Regions from separate parts of the Xenorhabdus doucetiae genome, predicted to be linked through region 2. Evidence: predicted binding sites of a transcription regulator. Region 2 holds the regulator's gene; each other region holds the start of a gene.
The links. The regulator PhoB, encoded in region 2, activates phosphate uptake and scavenging genes when phosphate is short. The targets are predictions, from matches to a motif close to CTGTCATAAAACTGNCNNAT.
Positions count from the first base shown of each region.

Region 1: glpT (glycerol-3-phosphate transporter) is a predicted target of PhoB. The motif match lies at 7,939-7,958, and genes of this name have one in related genera.
Region 3: phoA (alkaline phosphatase) is a predicted target of PhoB. The motif match lies at 8,817-8,836, and genes of this name have one in related genera.

Region 1 covers NZ_FO704550.1:3,785,168-3,795,281, forward strand. The annotation lists gene XDD1_RS16550 (DUF1145 family protein) at 1-162, shown strand, start outside; gene XDD1_RS16555 (zinc/cadmium/mercury/lead-transporting ATPase) at 331-2,658, shown strand; gene tusA (sulfurtransferase TusA) at 2,907-3,161, opposite strand; gene XDD1_RS16565 (7-cyano-7-deazaguanine/7-aminomethyl-7-deazaguanine transporter) at 3,330-3,998, shown strand; gene XDD1_RS16570 (glycerol dehydrogenase) at 4,181-5,281, shown strand; gene XDD1_RS16575 (amino acid adenylation domain-containing protein) at 5,458-7,092, opposite strand; gene glpT (glycerol-3-phosphate transporter) at 8,173-9,525, shown strand; gene glpQ (glycerophosphodiester phosphodiesterase) at 9,809-10,114, shown strand, end outside.
Region 2 covers NZ_FO704550.1:797,753-807,866, forward strand. The annotation lists gene XDD1_RS03835 (SbcC/MukB-like Walker B domain-containing protein) at 1-1,809, opposite strand, end outside; gene sbcD (exonuclease subunit SbcD) at 1,827-3,044, opposite strand; gene phoB (phosphate regulon transcriptional regulator PhoB) at 3,326-4,015, shown strand; gene phoR (phosphate regulon sensor histidine kinase PhoR) at 4,042-5,340, shown strand; gene brnQ (branched-chain amino acid transport system II carrier protein) at 5,765-7,105, shown strand; gene XDD1_RS03860 (sodium-dependent transporter) at 7,332-8,645, shown strand; gene ggt (gamma-glutamyltransferase) at 8,691-10,114, opposite strand, start outside.
Region 3 covers NZ_FO704550.1:620,232-630,345, reverse strand. The annotation lists gene pepA (leucyl aminopeptidase) at 1-666, opposite strand, end outside; gene lptF (LPS export ABC transporter permease LptF) at 947-2,044, shown strand; gene lptG (LPS export ABC transporter permease LptG) at 2,044-3,126, shown strand; gene XDD1_RS03085 (aminomethyltransferase family protein) at 3,210-3,803, shown strand; gene ampH (D-alanyl-D-alanine-carboxypeptidase/endopeptidase AmpH) at 3,882-5,099, opposite strand; tRNA gene XDD1_RS03075 (tRNA-Leu) at 5,494-5,578, shown strand; partial or broken gene XDD1_RS19065 (IS6 family transposase) at 5,895-6,461, opposite strand; gene XDD1_RS19060 (helix-turn-helix domain-containing protein) at 6,598-6,759, opposite strand; gene phoA (alkaline phosphatase) at 7,281-8,717, opposite strand; gene XDD1_RS03060 (aldehyde dehydrogenase family protein) at 8,872-10,114, opposite strand, start outside.

The sequences.
Region 1 (10,114 bases), 1.2 Mb from region 2:
GTCATTATGCATGCTTTTCAGTTGCTGCTGCTGAAAAACTCCCAGCCCAAAGATCAAAAGCTGTCGAGTTTTCTCCAGACCAAGATCTTCTTTTTCGGGGTCTTTGAATTATTGGCCTGGCAAAAAAAACAACAAAAAGAGCATCAACGAGAGAAAAAATAACGTTCCATACTCCGTATTTCTTAGAGGAAGGATATTGATGATGAGCATCTATCCTGAATAGCACAAATCATCAAAAGAATTCCTCTTATCGGATTTGACTCTGGAGTTCACTCCAATGTGTAGAGTTAACGTTAATAATTAATATTAACTCTATTTAAGAGGTCGCCTATGTTCTCCACCTCCCAAAAACATAAGCAATCACAGCCCAATTCTTCATCTTGCCAAAAAGATGATCATCAGCATGTTACCAATCATGCTTGTTGTTCCACCGGCGCAGCACATTCACATGAACATGAGCATCCCCATGAACATTCTCATGAACATACTCATAAACATAGCGGCGCACACTGTTCACACGATCATGCTCATGCCATGCAAGATAGCGCTCCTCCCGAATTAACGGCACAACAACGTTTTCACTGGACTATCCAAGGCATGGATTGCCCAAGCTGTGCAGGCAAGATCGAAAATGCGGTGAAAAAACTGCCAGACGCCAAACAGGTCAAGGTGTTGTTTACCACCGAGAAACTGGTGGTCGATGCGGATATTGATATTCGTGCCGCCGTTGAGCAAGCCGTAAAACAGGCGGGCTTTGAAATCAAGGGGACAAATTCGGCCTCTAAACTACCTCCGGCAGTCAGTCACTGGAAGACTTTCGCCCCAATCCTGATTCTGGCCGCTTTGATGTTCGTCAGTTGGGGAATCTCAGCAGCCCATGCGCCCGCAGGACGGATCGCTTTCATCATCACAACGCTGATTGGGTTATATCCGGTCGCGACCAAGGCTATCAAACTGATGCGTTCCGGCACCCCTTTTGCCATTGAAACGTTGATGAGTGTTGCGGCTATTGGTGCCTTGTTCATTGATGCCACCGCAGAAGCCGCGATGGTTATTCTTCTGTTCAAATTAGGGGAAATACTGGAATCCTATGCCGCGGGGCGTGCTCGTCGTGGCGTCAGTGCCTTGATGGCATTGGTGCCTGATCAAGCCTTGCTGATTAAAGAGGGAAAAAAGAAAACCGTCTCAGCTGCGGATCTGCGTCCGGGTGATATCATTGAAATCGCCCCAGGTGCCCGCTTACCGACGGATGCCGAACTCCTCAACCCATTTGCCAGTTTCGATGAAAGTGCCCTGACCGGGGAATCGGTTCCGGTTGAGCGGCTGCAAGGCGAAAAGGTCGCCGCGGGCTGTCTTTCTGTCGATAGTGCGGTGCAGATGAAGGTGATCTCTGAACCGGGCCACAACGCCATTGACCGCATCCTGCAACTGATTGAAGAAGCGGAAGAGCGTCGTGCGCCAATTGAACGTTTTATCGACCGATTCAGTCGTATCTATACGCCGTTGATTATCTTGTTCTCAGCGCTGGTGGTCTTGATCCCACCGCTGTTGTTTGCCGGTTCATGGGAAACCTGGGTTTACCGGGGCCTGACTCTGCTTTTGATCGGTTGCCCTTGCGCATTGGTCATCTCGACGCCTGCCGCCATTACGTCCGCACTGGCCGCGGCGACCCGTCGTGGCTCCTTAATCAAAGGCGGAGCAGCTTTAGAGCAATTGGGGTTAGTCAGCACCATCGCACTGGATAAAACCGGCACTTTGACCGAAGGCAAACCACAGGTAACTGACATTGAACCCGTGGAAAATATCAGCGCAGAAATCCTGCTGGCACTGGCGGGTGCGGTGGAAAGTGGCTCCCATCACCCCTTAGCAAAAGCGATTCTGAATGCCGCAGAAAACCGGGGCGTGACGATTGTTGAAGCTGAACATCGCAAGGCACTGGCTGGAATAGGGGTTGAGGGGCAATTATCGGAGCAGAAAATTCTCGTCGCAGCCCCCGGCAGATTGCCGGAAAATACATTGTCCGAGAAATGGCAACAGCGAGTGACTGAACTGGAAAACAGTGGCAAAACCGCGGTTGCGGTTATTCGGAATGATCTCCTTGTGGGGTTGATCGCGATGCAGGATACCTTGCGTCAGGATGCCATAGACGCCATTCGTAGCCTGAAAAAACAGGGGATAGATGCCGTGATGCTGACCGGTGATAATCCCCGTGCCGCTGCCGCCATTGCGAACCGGCTGGGCATCGATTACCGGGCAGGGCTGTTACCGGAAGATAAAGTGAAAGCAGTCACGGAGTTGAATCAAAAACACCGCACTATGATGGTCGGCGATGGCATCAACGATGCCCCGGCGATGAAAGCGGCCAGTATCGGCGTCGCTATGGGCAGCGGCACGGATGTGGCGTTGGAAACCGCCGACGCCGCCCTGACGCACAACCGGCTGACTGGTTTACCTGAAATTATCGCGCTGTCCCGAACAACTCACTATAACATTCGCCAAAATATCACCATTGCATTAGGTTTAAAGGCGATATTTCTTATCACGAGTCTATTGGGTATCACCGGACTTTGGATGGCTGTTCTGGCCGATTCGGGTGCCACAGCATTGGTCACCGCAAACGCCGTCCGATTGCTGCGGAGCAAATCACAGAAGCAGTGAAGGGAACATCAACCTGAATTGCCACAAGCAGGCAAAAGGCCATAAAGGAAAATAACAAACTGAAAAGGTGCATGGTACGACTATGCACCTTTTCAAAAATCACAATTAAGTACAAATTAAGTACATAAGATTGCTATTAAGGAAAAAGGAATATGGCATTCAGCGAGGTGATAAGTTGACCAAATGCCATATTTAAAGCCTAGCACGATCCCTATTTTCTGCTAGTTAATTGTATATATTTTTCTCAATTAAACAGAATTTTCGCTTTTTTTGAGCAGGTATCGATAAGGCGTTTGCGCTGTCTCTTGGGCGATCAGCGCATGATCCATAAAGCGGCAGAAGCCCGGAATATCACGGGTGGTCGCCGGATCGTCCGCAATGATCAACAACGTCTGACCCGCCGTCATATGGCGAACCGTCTTGCGTACCATCATGACGGGTTCTGGGCAACGCAGTCCCAATGTATCAAGTGTTTTGTCAGGGTTGGCAAAAACATCGGCCATAACAATCTCTGTAGGTTCAAACAATCTATGGCGGTGGATTATATTACAAAATATCGTCAACTGCCGTACTTTACTTTTATTGTACAATTCGTATGATCCGACTGCCTGATCTTTCAGGTACATTGATTTTTTTGGGTTCCCTCACCCCATCCACCAAAAAGGTACAATATGTTCCAATTGACTGTGCAACAACGCGCCACGGCATTGATCTGGCTTTCGCTTTTCCACATTTTGATCATTACTTCCAGTAACTATCTGGTGCAACTGCCCATCTCCATTTTGGGTTTGCATACCACTTGGGGAGCATTTACCTTTCCCTTTATCTTTTTGGCGACTGACCTGACCGTGCGTATTTATGGTGCGCCATTGGCTCGCCGGATCATTATTTCCGTCATGCTGCCGGCACTGCTGATCTCTTATCTAATTTCTGCGCTGTTTTTCCAGGGAACCTGGCAGGGATTCGAAACATTGGGCACCTTTAATCTGTTTGTCGCCCGGATTGCAGCCGCCAGCTTTATGGCCTATGTGCTGGGTCAGATATTAGATGTCGGTGTCTTCAATCGTCTTCGCCAAAAAAGTCGCTGGTGGATAGCGCCCGCTGCCGCTATGTTTTTCGGTAATATGCTCGATACACTGGCCTTTTTCTTTATCGCGTTTTACCGCAGCACTGATGTATTTATGGCGACGCATTGGGTAGAAATTGCGTTAGTGGATTATGCTTTCAAGCTGTTTATCTGCATGCTCTTCTTCCTGCCCGCTTATGGCATTTTGTTGAACTTAATCCTGCGACATTTTTTCGCTCAAACAGTAGATAAGACGCTGATCAAAGCTCACTAAAAAAACAGCACCCTGAATCCATCAGGGTGTCAAACATTCTTGCAAATATTTCCGCTCAAATCCCCCATTTCCTGCTTTTGCTCATCACTTCTTTGTTTATTTTATCGTATAGTTTTGCCGTGTGGTTTTTCATATCATATAGCGTTAATGGGCAGGTAAACTCATACTAAGGAATATTTCTTATGCTGAAAGTGATCCAGTCTCCATCCAAATATATCCAAGGGCCGGGTGCGTTATCCCACCTTGGCCGATATACCAAAATGCTTGCTGACCACGTCTTCGTCATTGCCGATAATTTCGTGATGAACCTGATTGGGGATACCGTCAGCAGGAGCTTAGAAGAACACGAAGTCACCAGCCATTTCGAACTTTTCAATGGTGAATGTAGCCGTAGTGAGATCCAACGCTTGTCTGCCATTCTGTTGCAACATCAATGTCAGGCTATCATCGGGATCGGAGGAGGAAAAACGATTGATACCGCCAAGGCGGTTGCACACGAATCTAAAATACCGGTGATTATTTCGCCTACCCTTGCGTCAACGGATGCACCGACCAGTGCCCTTTCTGTTCTTTACACTGAACTCGGCGAATTCGACAGCTATCTGTTCTACCCACAAAATCCCAATATCGTGCTGATGGATACCAATATCATTGCCAAGGCACCGGTTCGCTTACTTGTGGCAGGTATGGGGGATGCGCTCGCTACCTACTTTGAGGCGCGAGCCAATAGTGCAGCCCATAAACCCACGATGGCGGGAGGTGCGACGTCCACCACCGGGTTGGCGTTGGCAAAACTGTGTTATGAAACCATACTGGCGGAAGGTTACAAAGCTAAACTGGCGGTAGAAGCCGGTGTTAGTACACCGGCAGTTGAAAATATTGTGGAGGCCAATACCTATCTGAGCGGTATTGGTTTTGAAAGTGCGGGACTGGCTGCCGCACATGCCATCCACAACGGTTTTACTGTGCTGGAAGAGTGCCATCACCTCTATCATGGTGAAAAAGTCGCGTTTGGCACCCTGACACAATTGATATTAGAAAACAGCCCAAGTGAAGAGTTGGAAACCGTGCTCGATTTTTGCGTACAAGTCGGACTGCCCGTCACGCTGGAACAATTGGGCTTACGTGATAATGAAAAGCTGCATCAAAAAATCATGCAAGTCGCTATCGCAAGCTGCGCCGAAGGTGAAACCATCCACAATATGCCATTTGCGGTAACCCCAGAGCAGGTTTACGCCGCAATTTTGGCCGCAGATCGAATGGGTAAAGATTGGTTGTATTAAGTTGATGTTGCTACTTTTGGGCGGGAATTCCCGCCCTGACGGTTTTCCAAACAGTTCGTATCCCAAATAAGCCCCAAAAAACAGATTTGATAAGGCACAAAAACGAGCAAGAATCGCACATGAAATAACGCAAGAATCCAATGCCTATCAGGTAACGTCATACCTGATGAACATATTCAGCCGTAATGGTTGGGCAACGGATCTGACTTCCCCAGTAAACCATGCCAAATTTCATAAACGCGTTTTTCCGTTTCATTTCGCGGCTGCACTATGTCATGCTCATGGTCATAGCTGGCATTTAATCGTTCCGCAACGTTTTCCAACCGTTTTTGATCCCTTTTACCACGGCTTGTCTGCGGAATATAAGGAATACGGTAATATTCGCCAGGTATCCAGGCTTCATGCAGAGCTTCCCTGAGAGAGAGTTGGGTCTCGCGTACCCAATCTTCCGGCACAATCAAATTAGGATCGAACAAGACAAACGCTTGGATCTTGGCAAAATCGCCACTGCCTGTGACTCGGATAATGGCATCTTGTACGCCACGTTGTTTTCTCAAGGCAATTTCTATCTCATCTAGACCAATCCGATATCCCCGTATTTTCACCTGATCATCTAGTCTCCCCATATAAATGAGAGAGCCATCTGCAAGCATGCGTGCCAGATCGCCTGTCAAATAGGCTCTTTTACCTTTTCGAGTTATATCGGGGACATATCTTTTGACCGTCTCAATGGGGTTATTGCGGTAGCCTGCGGTCACACCCAATCCACCGATAAGAATTTCTCCTACCGTCCCTTTGGGAACCGGCCGTAAATGTTTATCCACAATCGTAATGCTGGTGCCCGGAATAGGCCCTCCTAGTTGAACCTTGTCGCCTTTTTTCATGCGGAACGCGGTTGACCAGATGCTCGTTTCCGTTGAACCGTAGACGTTCCATAATGTGCCTCCGGTAGCGGTCAGTTGATCTGCCAGATCTTGTGACAACGCCTCTCCCCCGCAAAGCATGCTCATTGCAGGGCGAGGTTTCCATCCCGCATTCAGGGCCATTGACCAAGTTAACGGTGTTGCTTGGGCGAAAGTGAATTGTGGATCTGACAGCGTTTCAGATAACGCCATTGCATCACGTTGAATATCAATTGAAGCGATGTGGATACTGCCGCCATGAACGAGGGTCAGCAACAATTCCAGCACGGAGGTATCAAAAGAGAAAGTTGTTAATGCCAGCATGTGGTCACGCTGACTGATTGACAACAGTTTGCCAAATCCGCACAGACAAGCAGCCAGATTGTCATGCTGAACCTGTACCGCTTTTGGCAATCCTGTGGAGCCAGAAGTAAACATCACATAAGCAGAATGATCACCCAATACAGGGGGATCAATATGTTCTGCTATTTCAGCCTTGCCTCTCTTATTTAAAAGGGTATCCACAGCGATTAATGTTGATGCCTTAAGCCCCGCCGACACTGTATCGTCAAATACCAGAGTACTTTCCGGCAGACTGGCGAGAATATCATTCAGGCGTTTTTCTGGCATCATGGTATTCAGGGGGATATACACCGCCCCAATTCGCCAAATTGCCTGCATGGTGACAAACCATGCAATCCCCCGCCGGGCGGCAATGGCAACATTGCCCCCCATTTTGACGCCGTGGTCACGCAAAACATGTGCCGCATTCTCAATGCGTTGATTCAACTCACCAAATGTTAACGTTTCATGTGGATCAGAAACAGCGATAGCATTAGGTATCATTTTTGCCAACTCAGCCAACCGAGAAGGAACGTTGTTAAACCACGGTTCTAGATCTGCTGTCATGTAACTGATATTACGATCAAATTCAGGTTTAACAGCAGGAGAATTTTTTTGCCCAGTAGTCAATGCTGTGTGTAATATTGCCTTGTGTGTGTCAGTATTCATAATGATGCTCTCATTCTGAGCCTCATTGGTTTCATCACTTTTCATGATGAATAGAGGCATCAATGCGGGTAGTCGTTATCTTTCAACTGTTGTCTACATTCAGTATTTGCGAATACCTTATGTTGACGCGAATTGAATTAGAAAAATAAATTGCGAAAATCTATCGCGAATTTAATAAATATATTAATTAGTATTAATCTGTAATCTTTTATTAATTGAACAATCAACTTATATAAAGCAAATTATTGTTTGGAAGACAGAGTGTATTACGCCTATACAGCCTGTAACCAATTTTAGTTAAGACATTGATATTATTATATTTAACGTAAAAATAGCTATTCAACCCTGCTTAAAAACTTCGATTATGAGCATGAATAACCATTTGTAGTAATATCCGTTATTTTGAATTTTAATTTCAAACATTTTATTTATAACCACGTTATAAAAAACGCAAAGCATGTAAATAAAAAATGATTTACATGAACAAATGAGAATATTATTTAAATAACACCATCAGGTAAATAGTACAACTTGTTAAAAACAGTGGGCACAAAAAAAGTACCGTTTATTTATTAAATAACTTTTATAATGGGAACGTTTGTGTGGATTATATTTATCTATTTTTCTCATGGTTATTGCATCAGGAAAATTCCCCTAATAATACTGAGCTTTTATTGGGTCGATAATATCAACAAAACTTAAACATCCGGAAATAAAAAATAACCAAAAAACCACCTACTGTGACAGTCATCACACTAACGTAAATACATTGTATTCAAAAAAAGTGCTAATTCACTCAAAATTATCGACTTTGCGAAATTATATCTATATGTTAGCGATACCTCACAGTCATATAAGGTCGTTTTCAGCTAATATTAGCTTCGATATAGAAAATAAATAGTTAAAATTTTCGTTTAACGCCATCACTGCTTAATGGTGGTGATTCGCTCACACAAAAGTCACGTGGAGACAAAAAATATGTTAAGTATTTTCAAGCCAGCGCCTCATAAGGCCCGGTTGCCTGCGCAAGAAATAGATCCACTCTATCGTCGCTTGCGCTGGCAAATTTTTATAGGGATTTTCTTTGGCTATGCCGCTTACTACCTGGTAAGAAAAAACTTTGCACTCGCCATCCCTTCCTTGATTGATCAGGGTTTTTCCAAAGGCGATCTTGGTTTTGCATTATCAGGAATTTCAATTGCCTACGGATTCTCAAAATTTATTATGGGTTCCGTTTCTGACCGTTCTAATCCACGTGTTTTCTTGCCTGCGGGGTTGATACTGGCGGCATTGGTGATGCTGTTTATGGGCTTTGTCCCGTGGGCCACTTCCAGCATAGCTATCATGTTTGTTCTGCTGTTCCTCTGCGGCTGGTTTCAGGGTATGGGTTGGCCTCCTTGCGGACGTACCATGGTTCACTGGTGGTCACAGAAAGAGCGCGGTGGCATTGTTTCCGTCTGGAACTGTGCCCATAACGTTGGCGGGGGCGTTCCACCCTTACTGTTTATGTTGGGTATGGCTTGGTTCAATGACTGGAAAGCCGCGTTTTATATGCCGGCGTTTGCGGCTATCCTGGTGGCAATCATTGTTTTCGCCTTAATGCGCGATACCCCGCAATCCTGTGGCTTACCGCCAATCGAAGAGTATAAAAATGATTATCCACCGGATTATACGGAAAAAGACGAAAAGGAACTGACAGCAAAAGAAATTTTCATGCAGTACGTTTTGCCGAATAAATTGCTGTGGATGATCGCCGTTGCCAACGTATTCGTCTACTTGCTGCGCTACGGTATTCTTGACTGGTCACCGACTTATTTGAAGGAAGTGAAAGACTTTACTATGGATAAGTCTTCCTGGGCCTATTTCCTGTATGAATATGCGGGCATTCCAGGCACCCTGCTGTGTGGTTGGATGTCGGACAAAGTCTTCAAAGGTAACCGGGGTGCCACAGGGGTATTTTTCATGATACTGGTTACCATCGCCACTATCGTATTCTGGTTGAATCCAGCGGGTAACCCTAATATCGATATGCTCTGTATGCTGGTTATCGGCTTCCTGATTTACGGCCCAGTCATGCTGATCGGTCTGCATGCTCTGGAATTGGCGCCGAAAAAAGCCGCCGGAACCGCGGCCGGATTTACCGGTCTGTTTGGCTATCTGGGGGGTTCTGTTGCGGCCAGTATCATCGTCGGTTATACCGTTGATTATTTTGGTTGGAACGGTGGCTTTATGGTCATGATCGGCGGTAGCGCCCTGTCCGTTATTCTGCTGCTGCTTGTTATGTTAAGTGAAAACAAACACAAACAAGAATTGGCTCGTCAAGGTCAGTGATATCACTGAGAGACGCTAATTAATCACCCTATCAATCGCAGTACAATGCCAATAAAATAAAATTGTACTGCGATTTCATGAGTGATATTGAACATTTAATTCCCATATAGATATATTTTTCATATCGACTGTAATCAATATAATTTAATTCATCCCTTAGCCTTTCGTTGATGTATTCAGCTCTTAGACATTTGAAGATAAAAAACCTATTCCCCCTTATGCTTCTGTTTATTTAAAAATAGGTAGAATACGATTGGCGAATTAGAATAAATGGAGAATCCCAATGCAGACCCCTATCAAGGCAATTATGGCCGGTATTTTGTTAGCTTCATCAATGTCAGGCATTGCCCATGCAGCAGATAAGATTGTGATCGCTCATCGTGGCGCCAGCGGTTACTTGCCTGAACATACCTTACCCGCCAAAGCACTGGCCTATGCACAAGGTGCGGATTATCTTGAGCAAGATCTGGTCATGACGAAAGATGACCAACTGATTGTACTGCACGACCACTACCTTGATCGCGTAACGGATGTGGCAGAACGTTTCCCAAACCGCGCCCGTGCTGACGGTCGCTATTATGCTATCGAT
Region 2 (10,114 bases):
AAGCGGGCAAGATTCACCTTGTTTTAATTGTGCTCGTTCTTTTTCCAGACTGACTATCCGTTGTTCCAGGCGAATTCGGTGGCTGAGATCGTCATAATGTTGTTGCTTGTCTGCCCACTGTTGATTGAGGATGGCGATCTGATCAGGCAAGGCTTTGACCAATGCTTGGGATTGTGTCAATTGGCTTTGATCGGCCGAGATCGTCGTTTGTAACTGCTGGATCTGTGGAAGTAAGATCGCCAGTTGGTTTTGTGATGCCAGTTGTTTCTGATAATTCTCTAAATTTTTCTGTAACTGTTCCGGCGGGTGTTTGTGCTGCAATGTTGTGAGTTGGTTTTCCGCTGCGGCAAGGTTATTGCTCAGTAGTTGGCTCTGTGCTTGTTGGTTAGCCAATTCTGCATGCAGTGTATGTAGATAGTCCGTTGTACGGGTCAGCTCCGAGGTAATTTGTTGGGTACTTTGGGTGAGCTGGTCTATTTTCTCTTGCCGCTCTTGCTGGCGAGTGAATAGCTGTTTCCATTCAGGTAGTTTGCTGTCCAGATTGCGGTAATAAGGATGCTGCTCATCGTAAGATGCCAACGCCTTTTGTTCATTATTTAAAGCCGTTATTTGATTCTGTGTGGCTTGGTATTGGGATGAAATCTCTGTGAGATCGCGGTCTTGCCCGGCAATCTCTTTTTCGAGTTTCATCATTTCTTTGGATTGAACATCAATTTTATGATCGAGCGGTATAATTTGCTCTGAGATGAGCTTTTCTTGCTGATATTGATACTGTTGGTGCTCTTCCCGTATTTTTTCCTGTTGTGCCAATTGCTGTTCGGCAGGTTGCAGCATTGCCAGTTGTTGTTGGTGTTCATGCTCTATTTTTGTGCGTTGTTCCGTGAGCCACTGTTTTTCATGGTGTGCCCGGTTTTGTGCATCCCATAATGGACGGATTTTCTCTGCCGGTTCGCTGGCGGCAAGTTGTTGTAATTGAGGTTGGGCTTCTTGAATGGCGTGCTCAGTCTGTTGTAAAAGTGAAGCATTGCTTGCCCGTGATTGCTGGAGCTCATCTCGCCGAAACAGCCACTGTTCGGCCGTTTGCAATGCCTTTATTTGTTGGCTGAGTTGGTTTTCTTCAGCCACAAGCTGTTGTTGTTGGTTTTGATATGCGTGTTGCTGTTCTGGCGTGAGTAATTCAATGGAAGAGGCTTTGGCCTGATGGATATTCAGTTCAGAGTGTGCCTCTTTATGGCGTTGGTAAATTTCCTGGGACAGAATGCCGTAAATTTCTGTGCCGGTTAGCTCTTCCAGTAGATCTGCCCGATCGGTATCCTTTGCATTTAAAAATGCAGCAAAATTCCCCTGTGACAACAGCATGGATTTGGTAAAACGGCTAAAATCCAGCCCGGTTATTTCGGCAATTTTTTCTTTTTTCTCAGGGATCTTATCCGCCAAGATTTTTCCCTCTTTTTTGAGGGCCAATTCTCCTTTTGGTGCTTGGAGCTTGCCATTTGCCTGATTGCGGGCGCGGCGCTGGCTCCAAAATGCCCGATAAGCGACGCCTTTGACTTCAAATTCTACTTCCGCAAGGCATTCGGCGGTATGGCGGGTCATTAATTCATTTTGAGAAGCAGAAATGGTGTTGAGCCTTGGTGTTTCATGATAAAGGGCGAGGCAAATGGCATCCAGTAAGGAGGTTTTTCCTGCCCCTGTTGGGCCGGTAATGGCAAATAATCCATTGCTGGCAAAAGGTTCTGCCGTAAAGTCAATTTTCCATTCGCCTTGCAATGAATTGATATTTTTCAGCCGTAAGCTAAGAATTTTCATGGTGCGTTCTCTTTAGGTTATTGCTGAGAAATATCGTCCAGCGTTTGTTTAAACAGGGTGGTCAGGCGTTGTTTCTGAGCAATATCGCCTATTTCTGCCAGCGCCAAACGACGCTCGAAGACCTCATTGACACTTAATTCGGCAAGGGTTTCGTTATTTTGTTCAGACAGTGACAGTTGGCGGGCGCTTTTACTGCGGCGTAACAGGATGATCTCAACGGGCAATCCTTCACTTAAGGTCTGAACGCGTTTCTGGATATCGTGCAGATAATCTTGGGTTGCGACTTCAATGTCCAGCCAAACAGGGCGTTCTCCCTGATATTCCTTAAATGTTTGTAACTGCGCTTCGATTTGCTGCAAATTACCACGAATAAGCTGCATCGGCTGATAATGCGGGATTGTTAACAGTGTGATGCTATCGAGTTTGCCTGATTTAAAATCCACCAGGCAGACACTTTTCTCCTGTTCCACTTCATCAAAACTGAGTGGAATAGGGGAACCGCTGTAGCGGATATGCTCTGATTTACCGATAACTTGCGGGCGGTGGATATGCCCCAGTGCGATATAGTCAGCGGGAGGAAATGCCTGAGCAGGGAAGGCATCTAATGTGCCGATGTAAATATCGCGAACGGAATCTGTTGTGGAAGCCCCTACTGTGGTGAGGTGACCGGTGGCAATAATCGGTAATGGCTGACCAAGTTGTTCTCGTAATGTACAGGCTTGCTGATAGAGCCTGTGATAGTGTTCGCTGATGGCATCCTGTAATGCCTGCTGTTTTTGTACGCCGGATTGCCCCGGCTGGCTGGTTAAGATATCCCGTGGGCGCAGATAGGGAATGGCGCAGAGGATCGCCCCGGCATTGCCTTCTCTGTTATGCAGGATCTTTATCTGTTGTGCGATATCTTCGGTTTCAGCATTGGCAATCACCGTGGTATTCAGGTAAGAGAGGAGGGATTTTGCTTCGTTGAGTGTGGCAACGGAATCATGGTTTCCCCCAAGAATGACAAGTTGGCAGCCTGTGGGCTGTAGCGCCACAATGAATTTGTTATAAAGCTCACGCGCATAGCTGGGCGGGGAACCGGTATCAAAGATATCACCGGCAATAATCAAGGCATCCACTTGATGCTGGACGATTTTTTTAATCAGCCACTGCAAAAAGTGCTTATGCTCCGCGGCGCGGCTTTTCGTAAAGAAGTATTGGCCAAGATGCCAGTCAGATGTGTGAATGATTCGCATGAGTTCCCCGCCGTTGCCTGAGTGTTTTTCTTATCCGTTGTGACAGGCGCTAATTATAATGGCAGAGAGAGGGATGTCCTGTGCAATTCGACATTCTTTACTGAATTTTCGAGCTGCTTCGCATCCAAAATGAAATATAACAACGGTGCAAGATTTTCTCTGGGAGCCAGTTTGTCTTTTACTGATTGAGGAATATAAGGGTTCATAAAAGTGTCATAAAATTGACTCATAATATTTTACGGTGAAAATCGCTGACCTTAATGATATTAGCAGGATTAACCATGGTTAAACGTATTTTGGTCGTTGAAGATGAAGTACCGATTCGTGAAATGGTTTGTTTTGCACTGGAGCAAAACGGTTATCAGGCCATTGAAGTCGAAGATTACGATACGGCAATAAGGCGTCTGTCTGAACCTTATCCTGATTTGGTCTTATTGGATTGGATGCTTCCTGGGGGTTCGGGGATACAACTTATCCGGCAAATGAAGCGGGATAATAACACCAAGGCGATCCCCGTCATTATGGTCACGGCTCGGACAGAAGAAGAAGATCGGGTACGTGGTTTAGATGTCGGTGCTGATGATTATATAACGAAGCCTTTCTCGCCCAAGGAATTGATTGCCCGTGTCAAGGCGGTTCTGCGTCGCATTTCACCAATGGAAGCGGAAGACGTTATTGATATGGATGGATTGATTCTGGAACCTTCTTCCCACCGTGTTTCCAGTCATGGACAGGATTTGGAAATGGGGCCAACTGAATTCAAACTTCTCCACTTTTTTATGACTCATCCTGAGCGGGTTTATAGCCGTGAGCAATTACTTGACTATGTGTGGGGAACCAATGTTTATGTGGAAGATCGCACGGTTGATGTCCATATTCGACGCTTGCGCAAGGCGCTGGAGACAGGGGAGCACGATAAGATGGTACAGACTGTGCGTGGTACAGGATATCGCTTTTCTACCCGCTATTGACTGTGTATTGATGGGAGTAAAGTCGCGTGCTTGAGCGTTTATCTTGGAAAAAGTTGGCATGGGGTATTGTGCTTTTTTGCTTGCCCGCTCTCTTTTTGTCTCTCTTTATTGGTCACTTGGCATGGCTGCTGGTTATCGCGTTATTTCTGGCATTGGTATGGCATGGCTACAATTTGCTGAAATTATCTGATTGGTTGTGGCTGGATCGCAGGATGTTACCACCAGCCAGTCGTGGCGGCTGGGAACCTATCTTTTATGGCATTTACCAGATGCAGCAACGCAATCGCAAACGGCGTCGTGAACTCACATTATTGATCAAGCGTTTTCGTAGTGGTGCTGAGTCACTGCCGGATGCCGTTGTGATGATGACTCAGGAAGGCAATATTTTTTGGTGTAATCGTCTGGCACAACATTTACTTGGGTTTCGCTGGCCTGAGGATAATGGCCAGCATATCTTCAACCTGCTGCGCTATCCTGATTTTAGCCGTTATATCACCGCAAATGATTTTTCCCGCCCTCTGTCCATCGAGTTGAATAATGGCAATATGATGGAATTCCGCATTATGCCTTATTTTGAGACACAATTATTGATGGTTGTGCGCGATGTGACTCAAAAACGACAGTTGGAAAATGCCCGGCGAGATTTTTTTGCCAATGTGAGCCATGAACTGAAAACCCCCCTGACTGTACTGCAAGGTTATCTGGAAATGATGGAAGATCAGATGGTTGGTAATAAGGTGCATCAGAAAGTCATCGGCACGATGCAGGAACAAATACAAAGAATGGATGGTTTGGTTCAGCAATTGCTGCACCTTTCCAAAATTGAGGGGGGGTCACAAGTGGACATGAGTGAAATTGTGAATGTTCCCAATCTATTAAAAATATTGCAGCGGGAAGCGTTGGCCTTGGGAAGTGAACAGTATGATATTGTGTTTGATGTTGATGAAAAGCTAAAGGTTTTTGGTAATGAAGAACAACTGCGCAGTGCAATGTCCAACCTGGTCTATAACGCTGTTAGGCATACGCCTCCGGGAACACGGATTGAGGTGAGTTGGCGAAATGTTTCCCAGGGTGCACAGTTCAAAGTGAAAGACAGTGGCGGTGGGATTGGTGTAGAACATTTACCTCGCCTGACAGAACGTTTTTATCGCGTCGATCGGGCCCGTTCGCGTCAGACGGGCGGCAATGGGTTAGGGTTGGCGATAGTGAAACACGCACTGCATCACTACAATACTCATCTCGATATTTCGAGCACTGTAGGGAAGGGATCTGTTTTTAGCTTTCTATTGGCATCCCGGCTTATTGTCCCTGCTAAAATTCCCTGACAAAAATAGTTTTGTGAAAAAATAATAAGTTCAATGGAATTAAATGGTAACAATATGGACAAAAAATACGGACAAAAAATGAGTTATTAATCAGCAAGGACGAAAAACGTACAAATCATATAGTGTGTATTCAATGATAGATAACAATAATCACTGATTTTAAAAAGTAGTTTGGTATATTGTTCTGGTTTTGGGTTTGTCGCTTGCCTTTTGACGCTATAAAAGTTTTACTTGGGGGCAGTTATTGGCGATTATAGCTGTAATTACCACTATCATTCTGTATCTTACGATTATCAGTGAATATTAGGTCGATCACTGACCATGAAATCAGAATCCAGTCTCGCCAGTGAAAATTCTAGTGCTTGCGATAGTGACTATCTGTCGCAGAGGCATTTCTTTTGGTAATAACACATTAACAATCATTATGGCATACCGTTTATCATCTAAGGATATTTGGGCATTAGGCTTTATGACCTTTGCCTTGTTTGTTGGTGCGGGAAATATTATTTTTCCGCCTATGGTTGGCTTGCAGGCCGGAGAGCATGTTTGGATCTCAGCAGCCGGCTTTTTGCTAACCGCTGTTGGCTTGCCGGTTATCACTGTCATTGCTTTGGCCAAAGTGGGCGGGGGTATTGATACTCTCAGTGCACCGATTGGAAAAGTGGCGGGTTTGGTTCTGGCAACGATCTGCTATCTGGCGGTCGGCCCGCTGTTTGCGACGCCCAGAACGGCAACGGTTTCTTTTGAAGTGGGTATTGCACCCCTTGTCGGAACGGGTGAACTTCCGCTATTCATCTATAGCGTGCTCTATTTTGCACTCGTGATGCTAATTTCATTATATCCGGGCAAACTGCTGGATAGCGTCGGCCGTATATTGGCTCCGGTCAAAATTTTGGCACTGGCCATTTTGGGGATTGCGGCGGTACTGTGGCCGGCTGGCGGTCCCGTTCCTGCCATTGAAACTTATCGGGAAATTCCGTTCTCAAACGGTTTTGTTAATGGCTATCTGACCATGGATACCTTGGCCGCAATGGTATTCGGTATTGTGATTGTGAATGCCGCGCGTTCCAGAGGGGTTGAATCTTCCTCCCTGTTGACCCGTTATGCGATGTGGGCTGGCTTGATTGCGGGTCTTGGCTTGACACTGGTGTACCTCTCTTTGTTCAAGCTAGGGGAAGGCAGCGGCACATTAGTGCCTACCGCAGAAAATGGTGCTGTGATTTTGCACGCCTATGTCCAAAATATTTTTGGTAACTACGGCAGCTTCTTCCTGGCGGTACTGATTTTCGTGGCTTGTATGGTGACGGCTGTCGGTTTGACTTGCGCTTGCGCTGAGTTTTTCAGCCGTTATTTGCCGTTGTCCTACCGTACTCTGGTATTGCTGTTAGGCACATTCTCTATGCTGGTTTCTAATGTGGGCTTAAGTCACTTGATTAAGTTTTCAATTCCAGTCTTGACCGCAATTTATCCACCTTGTATCGCGCTGATATTATTGAGCTTTACCATCCGCTGGTGGCATAACTCCACACGCATTCTGGCTCCGGCCATGTCTGTCAGCTTGCTGTTTGGGATTTTGGATGGCGTCAAGGCATCTGAGTACCTGTCTCATTTACTGCCTGAGTGGGCGCAGCATTTGCCATTGGCGGATCAAGGTCTGGCGTGGTTATTGCCTACTTTGCTGGCTGTCGTTGTATGCGCTATTTATGACCGTGTTGCGGGAAGCGTCAAGCTCCCAAAGTATGAAATGCAGCATGAAGAAAAGTAGCACTCTGTCTCTTGTAAGTATTAGTAAACCAGTATCAGTAAATATGATGCTTATCACTGACTGTTAAATCAGCATCCAGTTTCCCCCGTGGAAGCTGAAATGGTTTTAATGGTCATTATTAAATGTGTAATTATATCTATAACAATAAGTTAATAATTATTATGACATACCGTTTATCATCTAAAGATATTACCTGTGCTGACACTGTATCCATTCGGGGGTTAGCATGAGTCAACAATGGACATCCCGTTTGGGGCACATATTAGCAGCAACCGGATCTGCTGTTGGCATTGGAGCCATCTGGAAATTTTCGTATGTTTCAGCAACCAATGGTGGCGGCGCATTTCTGATTGTATTTTTATTGTTCAGCTTTGTGATCGGGCTGGCGGTGCTATTAGCCGAAAATATGCTGGGAAGCGGTACGAGTGAAGTGTCCGTTAATGCCTTTAAGAAATTACTGGGTAAACACTGGGGATGGGTTGGCTTTGTCGGTGTATTCAGTTCATGGTGTATCTATAGCTTCTACAGTGTTGTCGGTGGTTGGACTATTGGTTACACGGTGATGGCGGGTACGGGAAAGTTGAATATTACCGACATTTCTCAACTGACCTCTATTTTTACCAATTTCATCAGCAATCCGTGGTGGCCGATAATCGCCCATCTGGCATTTTCAGGGCTAACCTGTTTCGTGGTCTTATCGGGTGTGCAAAAAGGTCTGGAAAAATCAGTGAAGATCATGATGCCACTGCTGTTCTTTATCATGATTGTGTTAATCATTGTCGGCATCCGTTTGCCGGGTTCATCAGAAGGGCTGAAATTATTTTTATATCCAGACTTCAATAGCCTGACCGGAAAAGGTGTGTTAGATGCATTAGGGTTGGCATTTTTTTCATTGTCTATCGGCTTGGGTATCCACATTACGTACAGTTCTTATTTGCCGAATAACAAAGGCATTGGTAAATCGAGTATCTGGGTTGTCGTCCTCTCCAGTTTGGTCTGTATATTGGCTGGCCTGATGATTTTTCCTGCTTTGGCCGCTGCTGGCTTAGAACCCAATGCAGGTCCCGGATTAACGTTTATGACGATGCCAATTTATTTCGCCACGCTTCCCGGTGGCTCAATTTTAGCCGTCATTTTCTTTTTATTGTTATTAATGGCCGCACTGACCTCAGCCATTTCATTACTTGAGCACATTGTTGCTTATGTTCAGGCACGTTTTCACTGGCAGCGCCGTAAAGCAAGCTTAATCGTCACGGCATCGATTATGTTAATGGGTATCCCGGTTTCCTTATCTTTTGGTCCCCTGAGTCACGTTACATTAGGTGGAAAAACCATCTTCGACATGCTGGACTTTATTACTTCCAACGTCCTGATGCCATTATTCGGGATTATCATTTGCCTCGTATTTGGTTGGTCACGTAAGGTCAATGCGCTTATCCCGGATAATATGTTATCGCGGAATCGCCAGTGTTTACTGTTTATCTGGCGATATGTCGGACCTTTATGTATTGGCGTGATTCTGGTCCACGGGCTGATTTGATAACGTTAAACGGGCGGTTTATCCATCAAACCGCCCGTTAGCCATTTAATAACCAATCGCGGCACCGGCAGGTCGCCGTGCATCATTGGAGCCGTAGATATAGCCTTCACGGACAATGCCTGATACGGCGGAATCATTGCCTGATGAAACGTGAGTCACACCCGCAGCACCCGGCAATCCAATCATAATTAACTCTGTTGCTCCCCACGGTGTCTGTTCCACCATTTTGTAGCCCATTTTTGCCAGTAAATTCAGGGTATCTTTCGACAGACCACGTTGCTCATAATAAACCTCATCAGGCAGCCATTGATGGTGGAAGCGTGGGCTATTGACGGCTTCTTGTGGCGGCATGTTGAATTCGATGATATTCAGGGCAGCTTGTAGCGTGATGGAGATAATGCGCGAACCTCCCGGAGAGCCTAAGACCAGAAAGATCTTGTTATCTTTGGTCACCAGTGTCGGGCTCATTGATGATAGTGGGCGCTTACCAGGTGCAATGGCATTGGTGGCACCTTGGACGAGTCCGTACAGATTTTTCTCACCAACTTTAGTGGTGAAATCATCCATTTCATCGTTAAGGAAAAAGCCTGTTCCCGGTGCAATCACGACAGCACCAAAACGGCCATTGATGGTGTAAGTCGTTGATACCGCGTTGCCTGCTTTATCGACCACGGAATAATGGGTGGTTTCGGGTTTTTCATGGGGGCCAATACCTGGCTGGATATTCACGGATGGAGTGGCTTTGTTGGGCTGAATCTCTTTTCTGAGCGATGCGGCATAGCTTTTACTCAACAGTCGGTCAAGCGGGTTGTTGATAAAGGCTGGATCGCCCAGATAGGTATTTCTATCCATGTAGGCGTGACGCATGGCTTCTGTCAATGTATGAATATAGGCAGCAGAGTTGTATCCCATAGATTTAAGATCGTAGCCTTCAACGATGTTTAATATTTCGCATAATGTCACGCCGCCAGAGCTGGGAGGCGGAGAAGAGATAAACTTGTAGCCTCGGTAACTACAGGTGACGGGGGCTGTTTCTGTGACGTGGTAATTGGCAAAATCCGCTGCGGTAATCATTCCTCCTGATTTTTTTGAGGCCTCTTCAACTAATTGGGGAATTTTGCCGTGGTAAAAAGCCTCAGGCCCCTGTTTAGCAATCATTTCCAGCGTATTAGCCAAATCGGTTTGGATCAGTCTGTCCCCCGGTTCAAATGGCGTACCATCCTTGCGCAGGAAAATACGGGCCGCTTCCGGGTCTTGGGCGATGCGCTTAACCGTGGTGTCCAGAACATCGGTATCGCCACGGGTCAGAATATAGCCTTCACGCGCCAGTTTGATCGCGGGTGCCATGACTTGTTCGCGGGACAATGTGCCGTACTTTTTCAATGCCTCTTCAAACCCCATGACGGTACCCGGTACAGCAATCGCGTTATAACCATACAGGCTGGCGCCTTTGATAACGTTTCCGTCTT
Region 3 (10,114 bases), 180 kb from region 2:
AATCACTTTGGTGGTCAGATTGGCCGCGTTGTCAGCAAGCTGGCGCGCCTGCGATGCCAAATACGCGGCATTACAGATATTGGGGGGCATATTCGCCAGATCTTTTGCCGCCTTGATGCCCGATGCAATGGCAAGGCCGTGCTGAATGGCACGTTCACCGCTGGTCAGTTCGCGGCGGGTCGGCACATTGAACACCATTTTACGCAGTGGGCGACGCAGTTCATTTTTGCTGCTCTTGAGTTGATCAAAAACATACAGTGACTCTTTGGCCGTTTCGACCGCCTGACGGACTTTCCAGTAATTGTTGCGCCCCTTCACATGCAGTTCTGTTAAGAAACACACGGCTTCCATTGAACCGGTTTCGTTGAGGGTGTTGATCGTTTTCTGGATAATTTGCTTATACTGGCGCTCATCCAGTTCACGCTCTTTTCCACAGCCAACCAGCAAAATACGCTCAGACAGTACATTAGGAACATGATGCAGCAACAAGGTTTGACCGACCTTGCCTTCAAGTTCACCACGGCGCAATAAGGCACTGATATAGCCGTTACTTATTTTGTCAAGTTGCTCTGCGATAGGGGAAAGACGGCGGGGTTCAAACACGCCGACAATAATACAGGCACTGCGCTGTTTTTCCGGGCTACCGCTCTTTACACTAAACTCCATGCGTTCTCCTGAATCTTAAAGACAAAGACGGATACAATCGCTAAAATACCACGCTCCACATTCATTCATCCCAAAGAAAATTAACGGTTATGTTAAGCTAACCCTATTATTTTTTGGTACTTAGCTGACGATAAGTATGTTCTAATTGGGAACCCATATAGGGAATGCTTTGGTATCATTTTAGCGATGGGGAAGCCAAACTGATTCATATAAATGGTAGATATACGACGAAGTTAGCGACTTTCCTGCAAAAAGACAAGTTTTCACAGGCGTAATAAGCGTGATCATCATTAGATATCTAGTACGGGAAACCTTGAAAAGCCAGATCGCAATACTGTTCATCTTACTGCTGATCTTTTTCAGTCAGAAGTTAGTTGAGGTATTAGGTGCGGCAGTAGAAGGGAATATTCCTGCAAATTTGGTTCTATCGTTGTTAGGTTTAGGTGTGCCAGAGATGGCGCAGCTTATTTTGCCCCTGAGTTTATTTCTTGGGGTATTAATGACGTTCAGCAAACTCTATACCGAAAGTGAAATCACCGTCATGCACGCCTGCGGGTTGGGTAAAAGTGTATTGGTGAAATCAGCCCTGATTCTGGCTTTACTCACATCCGCGTTGGCCGCCGCTAACGTTATCTGGTTCACCCCGTGGTCTTCCAAATATCAAGCGCAAGTATTGGCGGATGCAAAAGCCAATCCAAGCCTTGCCGCCGTCATGGAAGGGCGGTTCAAGCCCTCTCGTGATGGCAACATGGTGCTTTATATCGGTAATGTGAAGGGGAATACTTTTGAGCATGTTTTCCTGGCTCAGCTTCGGCCAGCGAATGACCAACGTCCTTCCGTGGTGATTGCGGATGGCGGGCATATGGAAGAGCGTCCGAATGGGAATCAGGTAGCGGTACTTCATCAGGGCACGCGTTATGAAGGTACAGCACTTTTGCGTGACTTCCGCATTACTGATTTCACCAATTACCAGGCCGTGATTGGGCATCAACGAGTTGATGTCGATAGCAAAGTTGAACAAAAATCGCTTGAGCAGCTTTGGCATGATACTGACAACGACTCTCGTTCAGAATTTCACTGGCGCCTGACGTTGATTGTCTCGGTGCTGATCATGGCGTTGATGGTGGTGCCGTTAAGTGCCGTGAATCCACGTCAGGGGCGCATACTCAGCATGTTGCCCGCCATGTTGCTCTACCTGATTTTCTTCCTGTTGCAAAGCTCCCTGCGTTCCAATGGCGGTAAAGGCAAACTTGATCCGATGTTCTGGATGTGGTTGGTCAACGGCGCCTATTTCGCGTTGGCGGTGGCGCTGAACCTGTGGGATACCGTCCCCATGCGCAAACTGCGTTCACGCTTTAAGAAACAAGGAGCGTTATGATGTTTGGGGTATTGGATAGATATATCGGCCGAACCATCCTGCAAACCATCCTGACGACGTTGTTCATGCTGGTATCGCTTTCCGGCATCATTAAATTTGTCGATCAGCTACGTAAAGTCGGCCAGGGGGAATATACCGCGCTTTCCGCCGGCATTTATACCCTGTTAAGCGTCCCCAAGGATATCCAGATCTTCTTCCCGATGGCCGCTCTGCTTGGCGCATTATTGGGCTTGGGAACACTGGCAACCCGCAGTGAACTCGTGGTGATGCAGGCTTCTGGCTTTAGCCGACTGCAAGTGGCGGGATCAGTCATGAAAACGGCAATCCCGCTGGTCTTGCTGACAATGGTGATTGGTGAATGGGTTGCGCCGCAGGGAGAGCAACTCGCCCGTAATTACCGCTCGCAAAAAATGTATGGTGGCTCACTGATGTCTACCACCAAAGGGCTTTGGGCAAAAGATGGCCACGATTTTGTCTATATTCAGAGTGTGGGGAAAGACAACACCCTGAATGGCGTCAGCATTTATCATGTTGATGATAACCAAAAGTTATTATCCATAAGATACGCGACTTCAGCGGTGTATGACAAAGATAGCCATCAATGGAAGTTATCTCAGGTTGAAGAATCCGATTTAGCCCAAGATGGGCGAATTACAGGATCACAACGCCTTTCTGCGGACTGGGAAAGCCGGCTGACACCCGAAAAGTTGGGCGTCGTTTCCCTCGATCCGGAAGCGCTTTCGATACGCGGTTTGCATCAATATATTGCCTACCTGAAACAGGGCCAGCAGGATGCCGGGCGTTACCAGCTTAATATGTGGAAGAAAATCTTCGCACCGTTATCGGTGGCGGTAATGATGCTGATGGCGCTTTCCTTTATCTTCGGGCCACTGCGCAGCGTGCCGATGGGATTCAGGGTGGTTGTGGGCATCAGCATGGGCTTTATTTTCTATGTCTTGAATGAGATATTCGGCCCGCTCAGCCTGGTTTATAGCATGCCACCGATATTGGGGGCGCTATTGCCGAGTTTGTTGTTCTTTGTAGTGAGTGTTTACTTACTTTTGTATAAAAAGACGTCATAGACTGAATTTCAACTTACTTATTTCCCTGTCGCCTCTGCTTTATCGTAGGGGCGATTTTTTAGTGAAACAGAAGGTGAATAACAATGAGGGAGCTAAAATATTATCCAGAGAATTTTTATACCTTTGAAGATAAACATCGTAATATCAAACGGTTAAATGTGTGCGGGCATAGTGGGTATTCCCAAAATGGTTTTATGCTATGTCTTGACGTCAATGGGCACCATATTGGCAAAACTGCCCAAGGTTTATTTGAAATGCTGTTTTCCCTTAACTTGAAAAGATTTCGTTATATTCGCTTACTCCTGTGTAATTCTGCTGATGGCGATGAAAATTCTTTTGCCTGCCATTTTTCTAAGTTATGCCCAAACAGTTATATAGAAGGTTATATTGGTAACGTCAGGACAAGAAGGATTGTTTATAACATAACGGAAGGGAAATTTAACATTGAGATGAACTTTAATACTCCTAGAGTCATGAACAGTCTTTTTCAAGTAGGATTTGTCCAGAAGATAAATTCTTCTGGTTATCCTCAAGAAATTACGGATAGATTTCGGCATACAGTCAATATATTGCGTCGTAATATAGACACTTATGAACCTTTAGACCCTAATACGCCACATAAACCCGTTTGGTATTATGGTGGAATGAAGATTACTGATGAAAGTCAAATTCCTTAAAGACAGATTATGGTTAATCCGCACGTTATTTGCGTAACGTGCGGATTGCAATCTGGCATTATTTTGTCAGTAACAAAGCTAAATCTGGTTATGATTCCGCGCCAAAGCGGCAACTAATTCATTCACCCCACTCGTGACACGGCTAAATTGGCTTTTTTCTTTGCGTGTCATCACCACAAATACACCAATATTCTGCTCAGGGATCATTGCTATATAAGTATTGAAGCCACCGCCGCCGCCGGTTTTCTGATAAATCCCCGGAATATCGTCTTTAGCATCCATATAGACCCAACCAAGCCCGATACCGTCCGCTTGGCCCGCCACATCCATTCCTGTGATTGACGTCAGATCAGCACGCTTAAAGTAAATACCTTGTTCACGGCTGGCCGTCTGCTTCCTTAACTGATTATGGGAAGATAAAAATTGCTGCATCCAGCGCTGCATATCTGCGGGAGTCGAATAAATCCCGCCACTGCCCGCAGCGGCAAGGGTATTGACGCAAGGGCTGGATTTCACCCCTGCCATCAAACGGGCGCATTGAGATGGCGTGGGCGTCAGAGTCGTATCTTGCATGCGATAAGGACGGGTAATCTCCTCTTGCAGCAGGTGGGGATAGGGCTTTCCCGTTGCTTTGGACAGGGCATCCGCCAATAAATCGTAAGCCAGATTGGAATACGCAGCGGTTGTGCCGGGCGTGGCATTGATTCCTGCGGTTTTCAGCCAATTCCAGCGGTTCGATTGCGTCGGCCAGATAAAGACAGGGCGTCCCCACTTTCCGCCAGGTTGCTCCCGTGGCAACCCGCTGGTATGGCTCGCCAGATGATACAGCCGGATTGGCTGACCTGTGCCGTAATTTGGGATATGGACACCCTCATAAGTGTATTTCTGTAACGGATCGGTAATCTTAAGGCGTTTCTTCTGGGCCAACTTAATCATGATCTCGCTGGTCATCAATTTGGTAATCGAAGCAATACGAATCAAAGAATCCTGCCGTGGCCGAACGCCGCTCCCCGGATACGTTTCCCCAAGACTGCGATGGATCACCTGATTATTATCGATAACCACTATCGCCATTCCCAAAGGATTGCCTTCATCAAAAATAGACTGCGAATACTGATCAACCAGTGCAGTCGCCATTTTCTTGATCTTGCCATTCCCCTCGAAAACTTCCCACCTTGCAGATTGCGCATTGGATTGCTGAAATTTGTTCTGGTGTAAATGACCCGAATCCGCACAAGCTGAAATCGCCCATATCATGGCGGAAACAGCACACAGTTTATATCGCCGTTTTTTCATTTTTGGATTAACCAATCAGGGAGCATTAAAGTGGGGGGATAAGCTTTATCTGTTTTTCTTAAAAATCGCCATAATGGCACCAATAACCAGACCCAACAGGATACCTGTAAAAATCCAACTGATAATCGTCATGATAATTTACCTCATAGCAGTGTATTGTTTTGAATTATATAAGGAGTTGATAGCTTGTCTATTGGCAGAAAAAAATTGTGTGAGAAGGAATTTGCGGGATGTGATGGAAAAGGGAATTGGATTTTAAACGTTGCAGGTGAAGGATTGGCGAAAAAATAGAATAACAGATTCTTTTTTCGACACTTGAACAAGATTGAAAGGATAAGTGTTGCGAATGCTCTTCTGACAGGTATAATGGCCCCCGTTCTCCGAACCCTTCAGTGCCGAAGTGGCGAAATCGGTAGACGCAGTTGATTCAAAATCAACCGCCTTCGGGTGTGCCGGTTCGAGTCCGGCCTTCGGCACCATATAAATTAAGACGCTAATAAAAAGAAGCGTCTTTTTTTATGTCTGATTTTATGTCTGAAATCCGTACCACACAAGGCTTCGTGCGATGTTCCTTTCAACAGAAGTCAATCTGAGTCAACCCACATCAAGTCGCTTGTGTGTATAGAACCGAGTATATATGCTGGTCCGATAATGGTTGTATACTCACAGAGGCACATGGAAGGGGAATCGTTATGGCTTTGACAGATATCAAAGTGTGTTCTGCAAAGGTTCTGTCGCATTAAGAATAATAGTTCGAAGGAATGCAGGATTGGTTAAATTTTGTGTAGTTGGTTGATAAAAGAAGGCGACGGGTGAAATTGGATTTTCCGATCGCTGTGAATATTGTCTTTTACGCAATATGTTGACCAACTCAATTCCTGCCAACACAGTCTGAGACCGCCTGAAATTCTTGAATCCCAGCATGGGGCGGGTTCGTCGTTTGACAAAACGATGTTCTTGTTCAATCAAGTTATTGAGGTATTTGTTTTTTCGGATAACAATGGCGTAATTATTTGATTTTACTTGATTTAATTCGTCTTCCACCGTTTTATCGGCACCGCTTTTATCTATCGTCACCATGTCAGGTTTTCCATGTTGATGCAGGACTTTTTTAAAGAAACGCAGGGCAGCCTTCTTATTCCGATAAGCTGTCAGCAAAAAATCAATCGTCTTGCCGTCGGAATCAACAGCTCGGTAGAGGTATTTCTACTGACCTTTCACTTTGATGTAGGTTTCATCCATTCGCCACCGATGTCCAACGGCAGATTTGTTGCGGCAGTAACGTTTAACAATCAACGGAACTAAACGGTGAACCCAGCGAGAGAGAGTGGAATGATCTACGGTAATCCCACGTTCCACCATCGGATGTTTCTCTGACTCCATCGGGAACAGAGATAACCAAATTGTTGGGGAGAATGTTTCAATAGATAAGGCAGAAAAGGCCAAAGTGGGGTTAAATGCCATCGGGTATGGCGCCCTGCCGGTAAACTAAGTAACCCTATCCATCCCTGAACCGTCTAATCCAGTGCCAGATGGAAGACTCAGTGCAACACAGTTTATCGGCCACTTGAGAGACAGGTTCCCCTTGGTATAACCAGAGTATACTCATGATCCGGCGGGCATAATTTTTATCCGTGGTTTTTTGAACGATTTTTTTCATCTAGTGCCGTTTTAGGTCACAATTACCGGAAACGCTTAAAGAAGCGGGGATACCCCTATAGAAATATAAAGCACGAGTAGGATACCGATACAACGTGGTACTTACCGATAATATATGGCTTTGTGATGATTTTGATAAATAAAATCTAAGTATTTGCGATTAGTCAATATCAAATCTTTCTAATCCATTTCCCGAAAGCCCCTAAATTCAAGGGGGTTGTTTTTTCCTAAATTCCATCAGTAATAAACATAAATAAAATAAATCAATTTATTAAAAAAAGAAGAAGCTGAACTATCGTTTAAGTTGCAGCTTAAAATGAGTTACCGGAGTTTATATACCCTCACTCAACATCGTTAATATTTTTCCACGGAGAAAAGGGCAAAAATGCACGTGGGGGAATAAAAAATAAATAATTTTTATTTTAATATTAATGAATTAATTAACTAGTCGAGTCCGGCTTTCTCCATTTTTCTCTTTTCCCTTTCCTTGTTTCCCGCGTTATCATTATTATTTCAGCCCCATTATTTCAAACCCATGGCATCACGCAGGGTAAAAAACAGATCCGTCTGATCCGTCAAACCGACAACATTGGCAGCATATGGACCATAAGCGGCAACACGTAACTGTGTACCGGTATGCTCTTGGGTATCCCCTTCCGAATTACCATAATTGACAGTCATGATCGCGCCATCTTTTGTTATCAGTGATCGCGTCAAACCGGGTGATTTAACATCAGGCTCAATGATCTGACTGGCATGTGCATGATCCGCTGTCACAATCACTAGCGTATTCCCATGCTCTTTGGCAAATTTAAGGCCAACTTGTACGGCTTTATCTAAGGCGACGGTTTCACCAATCTGGGCGCAAGGATTGGACTTGTGATCCTGTTTATCAATCGAAGCACTTTCGACTTGCAGGAAAAAACCATTGTTATTCTTTTTCAGTAAATCAATCGTTTTTTCTGTCATTTGCGCCAGCGTAGGTGCGTTGGGATCTAATTTAGAATTTACTGCACATTTCACCGGCTTTTCATTGATATTGCCGTGATAGACCGCTTTTGGTCCTTGCCAAGCGACATCCATATTTCCCTCATGGAACAAGCCTAACAAGGGTGTTTGTTGATTCGCATTTTTGACGGCTGCTAATGACTGCGCATCCGTTACCCATTGGTAGCCCTGCTCCAGTGCCTGTTGTTGCAGTGTCTTCCCTTTATTGACGCCAGATACCGATTGTTGGGTAAACGACTTAGCGCCACCGCCCAAGGTGACATCAGCGCGTACAGCCAGCAATTGTTCGGTAATGGAACCTTTACCGCCATTTTCTAACGCATCCGTGGCGCATATTTTCGACGTTTCTTCCGGGCCATAACACTTGCGGTTCGTCACATGGGCATATAAAGCCGCGGGTGTGGCATCCTGAATTTCAGCCGTGGTGATATTTCCCGTTGCTTTACCGTTCTTTTTCGCCAACGTCAAAAGAGATTGATGAGATTTGCCAAAAACATCAATGCCCAACGCCCCGTTATAGGTTTTAACGCCCGTAGCCCAAGCCGTGGCGGAAGCCGCAGAGTCTGTAACATAGTTGGGTTTGTGCGTTTTCTTATCTAACGAGTAGTGGGTATATTGCCCGGTAAATGGCAGGGCATCGATCCCTTTAAAGAATCCACCGGCACCTTCGGCATAATTACGGGCAAGGGTAATTTCTGAATCACCCATACCATCACCGATAAATAGGATCACATTCTTGGCTTTATGGTTGTTCAGCGCCGCCTTAAGCGCCTGCGTTTGATCTTGAGTGAGGCGGCGGGCACCGCCAAATTCGGTAATATTGCCTTGTGCTGCACGCGGTTGCTCTATGATGTGATTGGCATCACCGGTAGCCCATGAGGGCGCAATAACGCCTGACATCAATACAGCGATCACCGCAGCAAGCCGTTTTTTTTCATAATGACGCGACATAGGATTTTCCTTGCAATCAGAGGAATAGGATGAAAAATCATCATATTGAGTTGCCTGAATAATAGAATAGATGTGTCATATGACAATTATTTGAACTTATGACGACATTCTTATGACAACGATTCTTTTCCATCCCATTTACTGTCGCATCCTGTCAATAACGCATCATGACCGATTTTAGCTCCGTGTAATGTTCAATGAAGGCACTGCCAAATTCACGCCCGATCCCTGAAGATTTACTGCCACCAAAGGGAACGGCCGGATCGAGGAAGGTATGCATGTTGATCCAAACTATGCCGGCTTCAATGCGGGGAGTCATGCGCATTGCTTTGCTCAGATTATTTGTCCATAAACTGGCAGACAAACCAAATGGCGTCGCATTCATCAGGCTAATTAACGTTTCCTCGTCATCGTAACTGAGGAAAGTCCCGATTGGCCCGAAAGTCTCCTCTTTCATTAATGTGTCTTCAACACTCTTGGCTTTGATGATCGTTGGGGCGACAAAAAAACCCGGCCCTTCCAGGGCATGGCCGCCATAGACAATTTCACTACCTTCCTGACGCGCTTTTTCAAACAGAGACAGAATCTTTTGGTAATGTGCTTTGTTAGCCAATGGCCCCATTTCCGTTGATTCATCAAGAGGATAACCGATTTTCATTGCAGATAAGCGTTCGGAAAGTAACGTCAAAACTGCATCCATGTGAACGGATGGAATATAAAAACGTTCCGCCGCCGCACAAATTTGCCCTTGATACAGATATCCCGCTTCCAATATGCCATCAACCATCTGTTCAACGGTCATATCAGACAGAAAAGCGGCTGCGTTTTTGCCGCCAAGCTCCAGCGTTGTACGCTTTAGCCCCTGTTCCAACGCCAGTTTCCCCACGCTAATGCCTGTCGGAACGGAGCCAGTAAACGTGACTTTGGCACATTGGGGATGATTAATCAGCGAAGAACCCGTGCGGGCACCTGAACCATTGACGATATTGATCACCCCATCCGGGATACCCGCTTCTTTTGCCAGTTCAGCGACCCGAAGCAGGGTTAAGGGAGTATATTCACTGGGTTTAAGCACGATCGTACAACCACAGGCCAGTGCGGCTCCCAATTTCCAGATCGCAATCATGATGGAAAAGTTCCACGGAATAATACCAACGACGACGCCAATAGGATCACGGTAAGTAAACGCAGAATATTTTTCCCCTTTAAGCGACGGCAATGAAACATTCAATGTCTCACCCGTGATTTTGGTCGACCATCCGGCAAAATAGCGTAAATAATCGGCGGATGCGCCCACGTCCAGCATACGGGATAATTGAATGGGTTTACCGGAGCATAAACTTTCCAGTTGTGCCAACTCCTCACCATTTTTTTGCAATAGATCAGCCAGCCGGTTC